DNA from 2 places in the Massilia sp. 05N420 genome. Region 2 is predicted to be linked to the other one. Evidence: predicted binding sites of a transcription regulator. Region 2 holds the regulator's gene; the other holds the start of a gene.
The links. The regulator sigma-54, encoded in region 2, starts transcription at its own class of promoters, with help from an activator protein. The targets are predictions, from matches to a motif close to TGGCANGNAANCTGCTTT.

Region 1: AC1DIX_RS09570 (PEP-CTERM sorting domain-containing protein) is a predicted target of sigma-54. The motif match lies at 3,158-3,175, and genes of this name have one in related genera.

The regions. Positions count from the first base shown of each region.
Region 1 is NZ_JBFTMX010000012.1:97,922-104,306, reverse strand. Features, by position in the region: gene AC1DIX_RS09580 (family 20 glycosylhydrolase) at 1-1,910, shown strand, start outside; gene AC1DIX_RS09575 (DNA-binding transcriptional response regulator) at 1,923-2,357, opposite strand; gene AC1DIX_RS09570 (PEP-CTERM sorting domain-containing protein) at 2,428-3,075, opposite strand; gene AC1DIX_RS09565 (TonB-dependent receptor plug domain-containing protein) at 3,338-5,539, shown strand; gene AC1DIX_RS09560 (GlxA family transcriptional regulator) at 5,490-6,385, opposite strand, start outside.
Region 2 is NZ_JBFTMX010000015.1:214,945-224,795, forward strand. Features, by position in the region: gene ilvA (threonine ammonia-lyase, biosynthetic) at 1-368, shown strand, start outside; gene queF (NADPH-dependent 7-cyano-7-deazaguanine reductase QueF) at 490-1,320, shown strand; gene AC1DIX_RS12210 (PTS sugar transporter subunit IIA) at 1,670-2,152, shown strand; gene hprK (HPr(Ser) kinase/phosphatase) at 2,162-3,097, shown strand; gene rapZ (RNase adapter RapZ) at 3,171-4,034, shown strand; gene AC1DIX_RS12225 (GntP family permease) at 4,081-5,484, opposite strand; gene AC1DIX_RS12230 (enoyl-CoA hydratase/isomerase family protein) at 5,631-6,716, opposite strand; gene hpf (ribosome hibernation-promoting factor, HPF/YfiA family) at 6,821-7,180, opposite strand; gene AC1DIX_RS12240 (RNA polymerase factor sigma-54) at 7,283-8,779, opposite strand; gene lptB (LPS export ABC transporter ATP-binding protein) at 8,782-9,558, opposite strand; gene lptA (lipopolysaccharide transport periplasmic protein LptA) at 9,558-9,851, opposite strand, start outside.

The sequences.
Region 1 (6,385 bases), on a different contig from region 2:
TGCGGATGCAGGTGGGCGAGGGCAGGCTGCTGTTGAACGCGCAGCCGAAAGTGGAAGCGCCGGTCGCCTTGAAGAACGAAGCGGCGCTGGCACGCTCGCTGTTTCCGCAGACCCTGCCCGCAGGCGGTGCGAAGCTTCAGCTCGGCATCGGCAAGGTGGAGGGCCAGGATTCGCCCGAAGCCTATCGCCTGACGATCGACGCCAGGAGCGGCATCGCCATCGTCGGCAACAGCGCCGCCGGCGTCGCCTACGGCCTGCAGACCCTGCGCGACCTGCTGCCTCTGCCCGGTTCGAAAGAACCGGTGCTGAACGAAGTGAGCATCGTCGATGCCCCGCGCTTCGGCTATCGCGGCTTCCAGCTGGACGTCGCCCGCAACTTCCACGGCAAGCAGACGGTCTTCAAGTGGCTCGACCTGATGGCGCGCTACAAGCTGAACAAATTCCACTTCCATCTCACCGACGATGAAGGCTGGCGCATCGAGATCGCCGGCCTGCCGGAACTGACGGCGATCGGCGCGGTGCGCGGCCACAGTGCCAGGCCCGGCGTGCGCCTGCAGCCGGCCTATGGTTCCGGTCCCGATCCGAAGGACCCGAGCGGCAGCGGCTACTTCAGCCGCGCCGACTACATCGCGATCCTGCGCCATGCGAAGGCCCGCCACATCGAGGTGATCCCTGAAATCGAGATGCCCGGCCACGCGCGCGCCGCCGTGCAGGCGATGGCGGCGCGCTACCACCGCCTGAAGGCGGCCGGCGGCAAGGACGCCGCGAAGTACCTGCTGAACGATTTCGACGACCGCTCGAAGTACAGTTCGGCGCAGTACTTCACCGACAACGTCATCGATCCCGGCCTCGATTCGACCTTCGCCTTCATCGACCACGTGGTCGCGCAGATCGTGGCGCTGCACCGCGAGGCCGGTGTCCCGCTGCGCACCATCCACATGGGTGGCGACGAACTGGCGAACGGCGCATGGGAGCGCTCGCCCGCCAGCCTCGCGCGCATGCGCAAGGAGAAGCTGGCGTCGACGGCCGACCTGTGGGATTACTTCTACGACCGCGTCGACGGCATCATGCGCCGGCACGGCTTGAGCACGTCCGGCTGGGAAGAGCTGGCGGCGCGCCAGACGCTGCTCGCCGGCCGCAGCAAGCTGATCCCGAATCCGCGCTTCACCACGCGCGGCTTCACCGCCTGGGTATGGAACGACTCGCGCGGTGCCGAGGACTTCGCCAACCGCCTCGCCAACGGCGGCTACGACATCGTGCTGGCGCCGGTCGGCGCCATGTACCTGGACATGGCGGCCAACCCGAATCCGGAGGAGCCGGGCGTCAACTGGAACGACTACGTCGAGCTGGACACCGTCTACGACTTCGTCCCCTTCGACATGCTGAGGAATGCACCCGAGTCGGCGCGCGTCGGCAAGGACGGGCTGACCGACTACGGCAAGCGCCACGTGCGCGGACTAGAGGCGACGTTGTTCACCGAGACCGTGCGCGATGCCAGCCGCATCGACTACCTCGTCATGCCGCGCCTGCTGGCGGTGGCGGAACGGGCCTGGGCGCCCGATCCGGCCTGGGCTGGCGAGCAGGATGCGGCGAAGGCGGCCGCGCTGCATCGCCGCGCCTGGTCCGGCTTCGTGAATGCGCTGGGCCAGCGCGTGCTGCCGCGCCTCGACCTCGAACAGACCGGCGTGGCCTACCGCATCGCGCCGCCCGGCCTGATGGTGGATGGCGAGCAGGTGCTGGTGAATCATGCGCTGCCCGGGATCACGCTGCGTTATACGACTGACGGCAGCGATCCGACGTCCGCCAGCCGGCCTGTCACGGGACCGATCACGGAGCGCGGCACGATCAAGGCGGCGGCCTTCGACCGTAACGGCAGGCGAGGGCTGGTGGCGAGCGTCGAGCGCCGCTAGTGCCGGCCGCTTTCAGCGCGGCCGCATGCGCCGCTGCCCCTGGCGCCGCCGCTCGTCGCGCGGCGCCGGCTGCATCGCATAGGACGGCATGGCGCCGTTGCCGTCGATACCGAACTCGATCACGCGGCGCAGCGAGCGCAGCGTGACCGGCTTGGCCAGCACCGCGATGCGGCCCGCATGGTAGTGGGGCACATGGCTTTCGTCGTCGAGCAGCAGGACCACCGGCGCGCGCGGCGCCAGCCGGGTGATCTCGCCGATGAAGGAACGGCGGTCGTCCGCGTTGGAGGTGGTGTAGGTCAGGATCAGGTCGAAGCGCACCGTCTGGGCCGTGTTCAGGGCCGCGCGCGGACTGTCCGTGGTCGCGACGATATAGCCGAGCGATTTCAGCAGCGTGGCAATCTCGCCGCAAGCCAGCGGGTCATGTTCTACGAGCAGTGCGCATTTCATCGTCTATCCTCCTGATAGGTGGATGACGACGCCTCACGCTAGTTCAAGCGCAAAGTTGTAACAATTTTTCTCATCCATTCCTGAGAGGCGTGCCGCGGCGGCGGCGCGCCAGCCAGGCGGCCAGGCCGCCGATCGCCAGGCTGGCCAGCCCGGCCGGTTCCGGCAAGGCCTGGGTTTGCGGCTGCACGACTACCTGGGCGGCCTTGCGCAGGACGCCGCGCTCGCCCGCGCAGGAGGGATAGGCGTCGCCGCAGCCGTCCGGCTGGTCGCTGTGCGCCCACAGCATGGTGAACACGCCGTCGTCGCCCTGCATGGTGAAATCCGAGAAGCCGTCGTTGGCCATGATGCTGCCTTTCATCCGGCCGTCCGCCAGGAATTGCAGCGTCATCGACAAGCGCTGCAGGCCGGGCAGGGTTTCATCGCGATAGCGGTAGTCGATGCGGTTCCAGTGCTGCTGGCCGTCGTCGCCGGCATACCAGTAGTGCAGCGCCAGCAGGCTGTCCTGCTGTTCTTCGCAGATCTCCGCCATGCATTGGTTCTCGACGTTCAGCGAGAGTGTGCCCTGGGCGACGGCGGTGTCGGTGAATTCGAGTTCGAGATGCAGGCCGGCCGGCGTCGCATCCGTGTGTGCCACCTGCTGCCAGGTGTAGAGGACATTCGCCGAAGCGGCTTGGGTGACGAGGGCGGTGGCGGCCAGGCAGAGAATCTTGCGGAACATATGTGTCTCCAGAAATGATTCCATTTAACAAGCAAGGATTGCGCCTGCGCATCCACGTCCTTGATTTGAAAAAGAATTTAACAATGCAGGGTGCATACCCGTCACAAATATGTAAAGCGGGTCGACAGTGCGCTACCGTACATATGGCCATGCAGCATTTCGCGCCGTATTTTCGGCATTTCGTCGCATCGGCCTGTCGGCTGTACGTACTGGACGGCATGATGCGGGCTCGATCAACAGCTCATCGCTAACAACAAAAACCATGTCACGCCAGAACACCCAACACCTCGTCCGCCTGCTCCTCGCATCGCCCGCCATCTTCGGCATGTTCAGCGCCTACGCCGCCGGCCAGGCCACCACGGCCAAGCCTGCGGACAAAGCGGCCCCGGTGCAGCAGGTCGAGGTCAAGGGCCAGGCCGCCGCCTACGACGCTCGCCGCGACGATACCGCCACCAAGATCGTCGTCAACCAGGAAGAGATCCTGCGCCACGGCGACACCACCCTCGGCGAAGTGCTGAAGCGCTTGCCTGGAATTACCGTGGGCGGCGTGCAGGGCCGCGGCGGCGACGTCCGCATGCGCGGCCTGGGCAACGGCTACACGCAGATCCTGCTGAACGGCGAGCCGGCGCCGCCGGGCTTCTCGCTGGACCAGGTGTCGCCGGAGATGGTCGAGCGCATCGAGATCATGCGCGCCGCCACCGCCGAGTACAGCACCCAGGCGATCGCCGGCGGCATCAACATCGTCCTCAAGCGCCAGGTCCAGACCGCGCAGCGCGAACTCAAGACCGGCGTGCAGGCGGAGAACGGCGCCTATGGCGCGGTCTCGACCTTCCAGTTGTCGGACAAGAGCGGCAAGATGTCGTATGCGATGAGCGGCAACGTGCTGTACGGCCGCCAGGACCGTCCTTCGCACATCGTCACCGAAGGCTATGACGCCGCGGGGCGCGAAGTCCTGCACCGCGTCGCCTGGGACGGCAACCGCGGCCGCCTGCTGGCGATCGGCCTCTCGCCGCGGATCAACTGGAACCTCGGCGCCGGCGAAGTGATCACCTCGCAGAACTTCATCAACATCGCCCGTTCGCGCGGCGATGCGCCCGAGACCGTGGTGACTTCGCTGGGCGCGCCGCCGCGCTACGTGGCCACCGCCACCGATGCCGAGAACAAGATGGAAATGCTGCGCAGCGACCTGTCGTGGACCAGGCGCCTGCTTGACGGTGCCAAGATCGACGCCAAGTTCGGCGTCAACTACGCGCACCGCGACAGCGGCGTGGGACAGTTGCAGTACTACCCGAACGATGTGCTGGCGCTCGACCGCGACATCGACAGCGACTTCACCGACAAGGGCTGGAGCAGCACCGGCAAGTATTCGCGTCCGGTCGGACAGGGCCATGCGATCGCGGTCGGCTGGGACGGCGCCTACAGCCTGCGCAACGAGACCCGCCTGCAACACGAGACAACCACGGTCGGCGCGCCGATCGTCAACCGCGACGAGAGCTTCGACGCCACCGTGCGCCGCCTCGCCCTGTTCGCCCAGGACGAGTGGAGCGTGACCCAGCAATGGTCGGTGTACTTCGGCCTGCGCTGGGAAGGCATCCAGATCAAGAGCGAAGGCAACAGCTACGCCGCGATCGACAACCGTTCGAGCGTCTTCAGCCCGCTGTTCCAGACCCTGTACAAGATCCCGGGTTCGAAGAACGACCAGATCCGCGCCGGCATCACGCGCACCTACAAGGCGCCCAACGTTGCCAGCCTGGTGCCGCGCCGCGGCATCGCCTCGAACAACAGCCCGACCACGCCGGACACGATGGGCAACCCGCAGCTCAAGCCGGAACTGGCCTGGGGCCTGGACCTGGCCTACGAACACTACCTGCCGGGCGGCGGACTGCTCTCGGCCAGCACCTATGTGCGCCACATCGACGACATCACCCACTCGCGCGTGTTCTTCATCGACGGCCTGTGGGTGTCGATGCCGGTCAACGACGGCGCCGCCAACACCCGCGGCATCGAACTCGAAGCCAAGCTGCCGCTGCGCCAGATGTTCCCGGGCTGGCCGGCGCTGGACCTGCGCGCCAACGTCACGCGCAGCTGGTCCAGCCTGTCGATGGTGCCGGGTCCGAACAACCGCCTGGATCAGCAGACGCCCCTCTCCGGCACCTTCGGCTTCGACTATAAATTCGACGGCCTGCCGGCCACCTTCGGCGGCAGCCTGAGCTTCCAGAACGGCGGCCCGGTGCGCATCTCGCAGAACCAGTACGCCTATGCCGGCGTGAAGCGCTCGCTGGACCTGTACGGCGTATGGAAGTTCACGCCCAAGACCCAGGTGCGGATGTCGCTGGCGAATACCCTGCGCCAGGATAACGTCGGCGCCGCCACCTATGTGAGCGCGGACGGCAGCCGCCTGACCGATACGACGATCACGCCGACGATGCTGCAGCTGCGGGCGATGCTCGAGACGAAGTTCTGAACTGGCGGCGGTAGGCCGCCGGGGAGGTCTGCAGCGCGCTCCGGAAATGCTGGCGCAGCGAGAGGGCGGAACCGAAACCCGCGCGCTGCGCCACCAGCTCGACCGGAGCATCGCTGCCCTCCAGCAGGCTGCGCGCGTGGGCCAGGCGCTGCTCCAGCAGCCACTGCTTGAAGGACATGCCGGTGGCCTGGCGGAAGTGGCGCGTGAAGTTACGCCGGCTCATGGCGGCGCGCCCGGCCAGCGCGTCGAGGTCGTGCTGGGCGTCCAGGTGGCGGCTGACCCAGTCGAGTACCCGCGACAACCTGCCGTCGCTGGGCGACACCGGCAGCGGCCGTTCGATGAACTGGGCCTGGCCGCCCTGGCGGTGCGGCGCCACCACCAGCCGGCGCGCCACCGCATTCGCCGCCTCGGCCCCGCACAGGCGGCGCAGCAGGTGCAGGCAGCAGTCGATCCCGGCCGCCACCCCGGCCGAGCTCAGGACCTCGTCCTCATCGACGTACAGCACTTCCGGATCCACCTTCACCTTCGGATAAAGGCGCGCCAGCGCGTCCGCGGCGGCCCAGTGCGTGGCCGCGGTGCGCCCATCCAGCAGGCCCGCCTCGGCCACCGGGAAGGCGCCCAGGCAGAGCGCCACCACGCAGGCGCCGCGCGCGTGCGCCCGGCGCAGCGCGTCCAGCAAGGCCGGTGGCGCGGGCCGGCAGTCGTCGTGCCAGGCAGGCATGACGACGATGTCGGCTTCGTCCAGCCCATCGAGTCCGTGGCTGGGCCGGATGCCGAAGCCGGCGCTGGTGTCCAGGGTGTCTCCGTCCAGACCGCAGACGCGCAGCGAGAACGCCGCCTGCGCCC
Region 2 (9,851 bases):
CCGGCATGCTGGCCCGCACCTTCGAGGAGCACGGTTTCCGCACCCTCGACCTCACCCACGACGAGCTGGCCAAGCTGCACATCCGCCACCTGGTCGGCGGCAAGAGCGCGCTGGCGCACGACGAACTGCTGTACCGCTTCGAGTTTCCGGAGCGTCCGGGCGCGCTGATGCGTTTCCTGGACAGCATGGCACCGAACTGGAATATCTCGCTGTTCCACTATCGCAACCAGGGTGGCGACGTCGGGCGCATCCTGGTCGGGCTGCAGGTGCCTTCGGGGGAGATGGATGAGTTCCGGCAATTCCTGGCTAGTCTGGGGTATCGCCACTGGGATGAAACCAACAATCCCGTCTACAAGCTGTTCTTGTGATTGCGGCGTGGGCACAGGGTGTCCACGCGTAATTCAGCGCAGTAATTGGCATAAAGGTGTACGATACGCGGCTTTGCCGACGCGGCGATCCCGCGTCAAGTCCCGCACCTCGAGACTGAATATGACCAATACCCCTGATCAATCGCCGCTCGGTAAGACCTCGGCCTACCAGACCCAGTACGCGCCCGAGCTGCTGTTTCCCATTCCGCGCCAGCAGAAGCGTGACGAGCTCGGCCTGAAAGGTACGCTGCCCTTCTTCGGCGTCGACATCTGGAACGCCTATGAGCTGTCGTGGCTGAACATGCGCGGCAAGCCGCAGGTGGCGATCGCGACCATCACGGCCCCCGCCGATTCGCCCAATATCGTCGAATCGAAGTCCTTCAAGTTATACCTCAACTCCTTCAACCAGACCCGCCTGGCGAATACGGACGCCCTGCTGGCCCTGCTGCGCGAAGACCTGTCGACTGCCTTCGGCGCGCAAGTAGCCGTGACGCTCACCCAGCCGGAAGACTTCGGCAAGCTCAAGATGGGCGAGCTGGAAGGCGTGCTGCTGGACCGCCTCGACATCGAGGTCGACAATTACAGCCCGGCACCGGAACTGCTCAAGGCCAGGCACGACGAAGCCGCGGTCGAAGAGACGCTGGTATCCCACCTGCTGAAGTCGAACTGCCTGGTCACGGGCCAGCCGGACTGGGGCACCGTGCAGATCCATTACGCCGGTCCGCAGATCGACCAGGAAAGCCTGCTGCGCTACCTGATCGGCTTCCGCGAGCACAACGAATTTCACGAGCAATGTGTCGAGCGCATCTTCACCGACATCCTGCGCCAGTGTAAGCCGCACAAGCTGGCGGTCTACGCCCGCTACACGCGGCGCGGCGGGCTCGACATCAATCCTTGGCGCGCGAATTTCAGCGCCGGCAAGGCGCCCAATCTGCGCACCGCCCGGCAGTAGAAAAATCCAGGCATTGTCCCCATCTAGTGTTCGTTTCCAGCGACAGAACCGTGGCATCAAAGCGACGTCAATCGTTTCGCAGTGACGAAGCGCAGACTGGGCATGCTGGCAAGTTTCGGCTAGAAAATACGGAAGATGGGTCTGAAATTCGCCTTTCCATTCGAGAAATTTGAAATTTCGTAGCGGATATTGCGTGTAGATACAAAACGATTGCGCGCGATCAAACCGATGTTTGGCCACAGGGATAAAACAGCCAGTCGTACAGACGCGAAATCGAATGTCATGGCCATGAAACAGGCCTATAATTCCCGCTCGCAAGAACCTGGGTGTACCGCAACAGAAGCGTGTTATGACTAATCTAAGCAAAATCCTCTCGCTCGAAAACGTTCAGCTCGATCTGGAAGTGTCGAGCAAGAAGCGCGCCTTTGAACAGGCCGGCCTGATCTTCGAGAACAACTGCGGCATCGCCCGCTCGACGGTCTCGGACAACCTGTTCGCGCGCGAACGCCTCGGTTCGACCGGTCTCGGTCATGGCGTGGCCGTGCCGCATGGCCGCATCAAGGGCAGCAAGAGCCTGAAGTCGCCGCTGGCCGCCTTCGTCCGCCTGGCCGAGCCGATTCCCTTCGAATCGCCGGACGGCCAGCCGGTCAGCCTGCTGTTCTTCCTCCTGATCCCGGACCACGTGACCCAGCAGCACCTGGAAATCCTGTCCGAAATCGCCGAACTGTTCTCCGACGAAGCCGTGCGTACCGCGCTGGCCACCGATCCGGACCCGCGCTCGGTGCATGAACGCATTATCAACTGGCAACCGAGCCTGCAGGCACTGGGTTAGAATAAGGCCATGCTCCAGACTCCGCTGACCATCCAGAGGCTGTACGACGACAATCGCGATAGCCTGCAACTTGGCTGGTTCGCGGGCTTCCCCGGCGGCGAGCGCCTGATCTCGGGCGACGCCGTCTCGGCCGCCGACCAGGTTGGCCACCTGAACCTGATCCACCCGGGCCGCATCCAGGTGTTCGGGCACCAGGAACTGAATTACTACCAGCGTCTCAAGTCGGGCTCGCGTAGCCACATGATCGGCGAAATGATCGCGGGCGGCCCGCCGGCCCTGATCATCGCCCAGGGCCTGGACACCCCGCCGGACATCCTCGCCATCTGCGACGAGCAGAACATTCCGCTGTTCTCGACCCCGCTGCCGGCCGCCCAGGTCATCGACTTCCTGCGGGTCTATTTATCGAAGAAACTGGCGCAGCGCGTCATCATGCACGGCGTGTTCATGGACGTGCTGGGCGTGGGCGTGCTGATCACCGGCGATTCCGGCCTCGGCAAGAGCGAGCTGGGCCTGGAACTGATCTCGCGTTCGCACGGCCTGGTGGCCGACGACGCGGTCGAATTCTCGCGCATCGCCCCGAACATGATCGAGGGCCGCTGCCCGCCGCTGCTGCAGAACCTGCTCGAAGTGCGCGGCCTGGGCCTGCTGGACATCAAGGCGATCTTCGGCGAGACCGCCGTGCGCCGCAAGATGCGGCTGAAGTTGATCGTGCATCTGGTCAAGCGCGGCGCGCTGGACGAGGAAGTCGAGCGACTGCCCTTCCACTTCCCGACCGAGGACGTGCTCGGCCTGCCGATCCGCAAGGTCGTGATTCCCGTCGCGGCCGGCCGCAACATCGCGGTGCTGCTGGAAGCCGCGGTGCGCAATACCATCCTGCAGCTGCGCGGTATCGATACGCTGCAGGAGTTCATGGAACGTCAACGCCAGGCGATGAGTGGCGATTAGGTTCTGAGTTACCACCATCGCAACTGGCCTGGCCACTGGCGACAAGGTCTTACCGTTGCGGTATGATGGACACATGCGAATCGTTCTCATCACCGGTATCTCGGGTTCCGGCAAGTCGGTAGCCCTCAATGTTCTCGAAGACGCAGGCTACTACTGCGTCGACAACCTGCCGCCCGCCCTGCTGCCTTTGCTGGTCGAGACAGTCAATGGCGCCGACAGCAAGTGCGTCGCCGTCGCCGTCGACGCCCGCAGCGCCGAGTCGCTGGCGGAACTGCCGGCCACGGTCCGCACGCTGCGCGAACAAGGGCATGACGTCAAGGTGATGTACCTGACTGCCAGCACCCATTCGCTGGTGGCCCGCTTTTCCGAGACCCGCCGCAGCCATCCGCTGTCGCACGAGCTGCGCCCGGGCGAGAACCCGGCTTCGCGCCGCACGCTGATCGAATGCATCTCGGAAGAGCGCGACCGCCTGGGAGCGATCGAGAAGCTGGGCCATGTGATCGACACCTCGGAAATGTCGGCGAACAAGCTGCGCGCCTGGGTCAAGGAACTGGCCGAGATCGAATTCGCGAAGCTGACCCTGTATTTCGAATCCTTCGCCTTCAAGCGCGGCGTGCCGCTGGACGCCGACTTCGTGTTCGACGTGCGCGCCGTGCCGAATCCCTACTACGATGTGACCTTGCGCCCGCTCACCGGCAAGGACGCGCCCGTCATCGCCTTCCTCGACGCCCAGCCCCAGGCCGTCGAAATGCTGGCCGACATCCGCGCCTTCGTGGCCAAATGGCTGCCCTCGTTCAAGACCGACAACCGCAGCTACCTGACGGTGGCGGTCGGCTGCACGGGTGGACAGCACCGCTCCGTGTACATGGCGGAACGGCTGGCGGCTTACTTCGGCGAATCCGAACGGGTGGTTGTGCGGCATCGCGAGCAGCACTGATAGCCGAACCGGGATCCCCGCCTCCGCGGGGACGACGAGCTAACACTCACACCAGCCCGGTCGCGTAAAACACCCCAATCACAAAGAACACCGCCAGCGTCTTGATGACGGTAATCGCGAAGATCTCGCGATACGACTCGCGGTGCGTCAGCCCGGTCACCGCCAGCAGGGTGATCACGGCGCCGTTGTGCGGCAGCGTGTCCATGCCGCCGCTGGCCATCGCCACCACGCGGTGCAGGACTTCCATCGGAATGTGGGCCGCTTCGGCGCCCTTGATGAACAGGTCGGACATCGCGGCCAGCGCGATGCTCATGCCGCCCGAGGCCGAGCCGGTGATGCCGGCCAGCGAACTGACCGACACCGCCGCATTCACCAGCGGGTTCGGAATCCCCTTCAGGGCATCGCTGACGACGATGAAGCCCGGCAGTGCGGCGATCACGCCGCCGAAACCGTATTCGGACGCGGTATTCATCGCCGCCAGCAGGGCGCCGCCGACGGCTTCCTTCGAACCGCTGGCAAAGCGCTGGCTGACGCGGCGGAAGGCGGTCGCGAGCACCAGCAGGATGCCGAGCAGCAGCGCGGCTTCGACCGACCAGATCGCCAGCACGCTCTTGACCGTGGCCGTCAGCGGCGTGTGCACGCCCGGCAGCACTTCGGGCGGCACCGTATAGGCGCCGGCGCCGTACCAGACCGGGATCATCTTGGTGAACGCGAAGTTGGCCACGCCCACCAGCACCAGCGGCAGCACCGCGATCAGCGGATGCGGCAGCGCTTCCCGGTTCGCCTCCGCCTCGGGCACATCGGCGTGCGCGCCATAGCCCTCGCCTTTCGCCATCGCGGCGCGGCGGCGCCATTCCAGGTAGGCCAGGCCGACCACGATGATGAACACCGAACCGATGGTGCCGAGCACGGGCGCGGCCCAGCCGGTGGTCTTGAAGAAGGTGGTCGGGATGATGTTCTGGATCTGCGGCGTGCCCGGCAGCGAATCCATGGTGAACGAGAAGGCGCCCAGTGCGATCGCGCCCGGCATCAGGCGCTTCGGAATATTGCTCTGACGGTAGAGCTCAGCCGCAAACGGATACACGGCGAACACCACCACGAACAGCGACACGCCGCCATAGGTCAGCAGCGCGCACACGGCGACGATCACGGCGTTCGCGCGCGAGCGGCCGATGTAGCGGATCGCCGCCTGCACGATGGATTTCGAGAAACCGGACATCTCGATGACCTTGCCGAACACGGCGCCCAGCATGAAGACCGGGAAGTAGAGCTTGACGAAGCCGACCATCTTTTCCATGAAGATGCCGGAAAAGACCGGCGCCACGGCGGACGGGTCGGTGAACAGGACCGCGCCGAGGGCGGCGATCGGTGCGAACAGGATGACGCTATAACCGCGGTAGGCGGCCACCATCAGGAAGGCCAGCGCGGCCAGGACGATCAGAAACGACAAATTGGACTCCTCTATTGTTGTGCTTGGCTATGCCATTATTTCATTGCCTGATGAAATCATCGCATAAATTCGTGCTTATGCTGCAACGCATTATCGGTAGGCGAAAAAAAACCCGGCGGATGCCGGGGCGGCGGAGCGGGCGCCGCTTATGCCAGGTGGCGCAACGGATGCGCATGCGCCGGCCACACCGGCTCGAAGAAGCGCGCCACCATCTCCGGCGTGACGGCATCCAGCGCGGGCGGGTTCCACTTCGGCGCATTGTCCTTGTCGATCACCAGCGCGCGCACGCCTTCCAGCACTTCGCCGTGTTCGAAGTTGCGGCGCACCAGCGAGCGCTCCATGCGCAGGCAGGCAGCCACGTCCATCGTGGCGCCGCGCACCAGCATCTCGCGCGTCACGCACATCATCAGCGGCGAGCGCTGGCGCATCGCGGCCAGGGCCTTCTGCGCGAATGGGGTGTCATCGCCCTCCAGCGAGACCATCACGGCCTGTACCGAGTCGGCGCCAAAGTGCCTGTCGACCAGCGCGCGTTGCGCTTCGAGTTCGCTGGCGCCGGCCTGCTGCGCGAACGGCGCGGCGAAGGCGCGGATCGCATCGGCCAGCTGCTTGCCCGGCGTCGCAGCGATCAGCGCATGCAGTGCCGGCAGTTCGGCGCCCGGCACGAACACGTCGGCCAGGCCGACGTAGAGCGCATCGGCGGCGCCGATGGTCAGCCCCGTCAGTCCCAGATGCATGCCGAGCGCGCCCGGCGCATGCGACAGGAAGTGGCTGCCGCCGACGTCCGGGAACAGGCCGATGTTCACCTCGGGCATGGCCATCTTCGTGCGTTCGGTCACGATGCGCAGGCCGGTCTCGGGCCCGCCCTGGGCGATACCCATGCCGCCGCCCATGACCACGCCGTCCATCAACGAGATATAGGGTTTCGGATAGAAGTGGATCAGGTGGTTCAGCGCGTATTCTTCGGTAAAGAAGTCTTCCAGCAGCGCACTGCCTCCAGTGGGCGTGGCGCGCCCGGCCTGGTGGAAGAAGCGGATGTCGCCGCCTGCGCACAGGGCTTTCTCGCTGCTGCTCTTGATAACGACGGCGTCGACGTTCGAATCGTCGCGCCAGGCCAGCAGGGTCTCCGTCAGTGCGCGCACCATCTCCAGCGACAGCGAGTTCAGGGCCTTGGGACGGTCGAGGGTAATGATGCCGGTGCCGCTGGCAACGCGGGTCTGCACGTATTCGCTCATGTTCTTTTATTTATTGAAATGGAAAACGGCATTGTAGCGCGGCCCGGAAAACGAAAAGGGCGCCAGATGCGCCCTTCCTTGCTTGTGCTGCGCCAGCGGAAGGATCACGCTGTAGCGGCAGCTTCTCCTCCATCGTTGGGTATGCGCTTGAGCGGTGTACTACTGTGATCCTGCAGCATCTGCTTGTACTTCTGCACCTGCCGGTCGAGCCGGTCCATCAGCATGTCGATCGCGGCGTACAAGTCGTGCGCGGCGCTGGCGACGTGAACGATCTTGCCGGCGAGGCGCAAGTTGATCTCGGCCTTCTGGCGTTTTTCTTTCTCGGTGAGATTGTCAATGCAGAGGATGACGTGGGAGTCGATCACTTGATCGAAATGGCGGGTGATGCGTTCGAGCTTGTTCTGTACGTATTCACGGATTGCCGGGGTTACATCGAGATGATGTCCGCTGATAGTGAGATTCATACACACTCCTTTGATGATGCGCTGCCTGTCGTACGCGCATACCACGCACCAGGGCAGCGTTGTTGCAAGAAGCTTGCTGCAAGAGCTTGCTGAAAGAGCTTGCTACAGAGATTTACGGAGGCTGACGGGAGGGATCTTCAGCGCCTCGCGGTATTTCGCTACCGTGCGGCGTGCGATAACCATTCCCTGTTCCCCTAGCATCTCCGCGATCTTGCTGTCGGATAAAGGGTTTTTGGGGTCTTCTGCTCCTGTGAGTTGTACGATGAGAGCCCGGATCGCGGTCGAGGAGGCTTCTCCTCCTGCCTCGGTCGCGACGTGACTCCCGAAAAAGTACTTCAACTCGAACATGCCGTGCGGCGTCAGCATGTATTTCTGAGTTGTGACACGAGAAATTGTGCTCTCGTGTAGACCTAGTGTATCAGCTATCTCACGTAAAACAAGGGGCCGCATGGCAACGGCGCCATGGGAGAAAAAGTTCCGCTGGCGCTCCACGATTGCTTGAGCTACCCGAAGGATAGTATCGAAGCGCTGGCGCATGTTTTTGATGAGCCATTTTGCTTCCTGCAACTGCGCCGCCAGCTGGGATTCCGATTTTCCCTGCTTCATCAAGGTGGCATACAGGCTGTTCACGCGCAGGCGCGGCATCACCTCGGGATTCAGCTGCACGCTCCAGCCGTCCTTCGCGCGGCGCACGATCACGTCCGGCACCACGAAGTCGGAAACGTCGGAAGCGAAGGCCGCGCCCGGATGCGGATTGCAATGGCGGATCACGGCCTGGGCTTCGCGCAGGTCTTCGTCGTCGCAGTCGAGGGCTTTCTTGAGCTTGTTGAATTCGCGCTGCGCGAACCAGGTCAGGTAGCGTTCGACGATGGTCAGCGCCATGCGCCGCGTGACCAGCGGCACGCCCGGCATGCGGCGGATCTGCAGCGCCAGGCATTCGGCGGCGCTGCGCGCGCCCACGCCGGGCGGGTCCATGCTTTGCACCAGCGCCAGTGCGGTGCGCAGCTCCTCGAATTCCACTTCGAGTTCGGCCGGCAGGCGCGCATGCAGCTCGTCCAGGGTTTCTTCGAGGTAGCCGTTGTCGTCGAGGGTGTCGACGACGATCTCGACCAGCGCGCAATCGCGCGGCGACATGCAGGTCAGGCGTACCTGCTCCATCAAGTGTTCGCGCAGCGAGACCGGGCTGGCTTCCAGCTGCGGGCGGCCATCCTCTTCCTCGCCGCCGCTGCCGCTGCCGGAACGGCCAGACTCGCCCCAGTCCATGTCGTGCTCGGCGCCGCCGGCATCGCCGTTGTCGCTGTCGCCGCCTTCGGCTTCGGCGCCACCGCCGCCATTGCCCTCCTCGCCCTGGCTGGACGAGGGCGGCGAGTCGGGCGTGGTCGAGGTCGACGCGCCGTTGTTGATCGCGCCGTCGGCCAGCAGGCGCACCGAGTGGTCGAGCGGATCGTCGAGGCGTTCGAGCAGCGGGTTGTCGCTGAGGACCTGTTCAATCTCCTGGTGCAGCTCGAGAGTGGACAGCTGCAGCAGCCGGATCGACTGCTGGAGTTGCGGTGTCAGCGCAAGGTGCTGTGAGGTCTTGAGTTGCAGCGTCTGTTTCATGACTACATCCGGAAATGTTCACCCAGGTAGACGCGGCGGACGGATTCATTCGCGATGATGTCGTCCGGGCGTCCCGACGCCAGCACCGCGCCCTGGTTGATGATGTAGGCACGGTCGCAGATGCCGAGCGTCTCGCGCACGTTGTGGTCGGTGATCAGGACGCCGATGCCGCGCTCCTTCAGGAAGCGCACGATGCGCTGGATCTCGATCACCGCGATCGGATCGACGCCGGCAAACGGCTCGTCCAGCAGCACGAAGCGCGGGTTGGTGGCGAGGGCGCGCGCAATCTCCACGCGGCGCCGTTCGCCGCCCGACAGCGACAGCGCCGGGTTCTCGCGCAGCTTCTCGATCTGCAGCTCGGCCAGCAGCTCGTTGAGGCGCTCCTCGATGCGGTTCTTGCCCAGCGGCTTGCCGTCCTCGCGCTGCAGTTCCAGCACGGCGCGGATGTTCTCCTCCACCGTCAGCTTGCGGAACACCGAGGCTTCCTGCGGCAGGTAGGACAGGCCCAGCATGGCGCGCCGGTGGATCGGCAGGCTGGTGATGTCGGTGCCGTTGATGACGATGGCGCCGGCGTCGGCCGGCACCAGGCCCACGATCATGTAGAACGAGGTCGTCTTGCCGGCGCCGTTCGGGCCGAGCAGGCCGACCACCTCGCCGCAGGCGACCTGCAGCGAAACGTCGCGCACCACCAGGCGCTTGCCGTAGCTTTTCTGCAGCCCCTTGGCCACCAGGGTGCTGCCGCCGCTCGCGATGGCGGCGGCGTCTGCGTGTACATCCATCATTGCTTTCCTGCTTCCGGTTGCCCGGCCGACGCAGTGCGGCGCGGATAAAAAGTAAAACTGGCGCGGGCCTTGCCGGGCCTGTCGACGCCGCTCGGGTCGTTCAGGTTCAGCAGGACTTCCTTGCGCGCATCGTAGGCGATGAATTCGCCGCCCATTTCACGCATCACGTTGCGGCCTTCCAGCTGCCTGATGGCGGCGTTCGAACTGAACTTGACGACCTCGGTGCGCTCGTCGTACTCGATGCGCTCGGCCTGGCCTTCGTCCCACTGCTCGGGGCCGCTGTCGCGCTT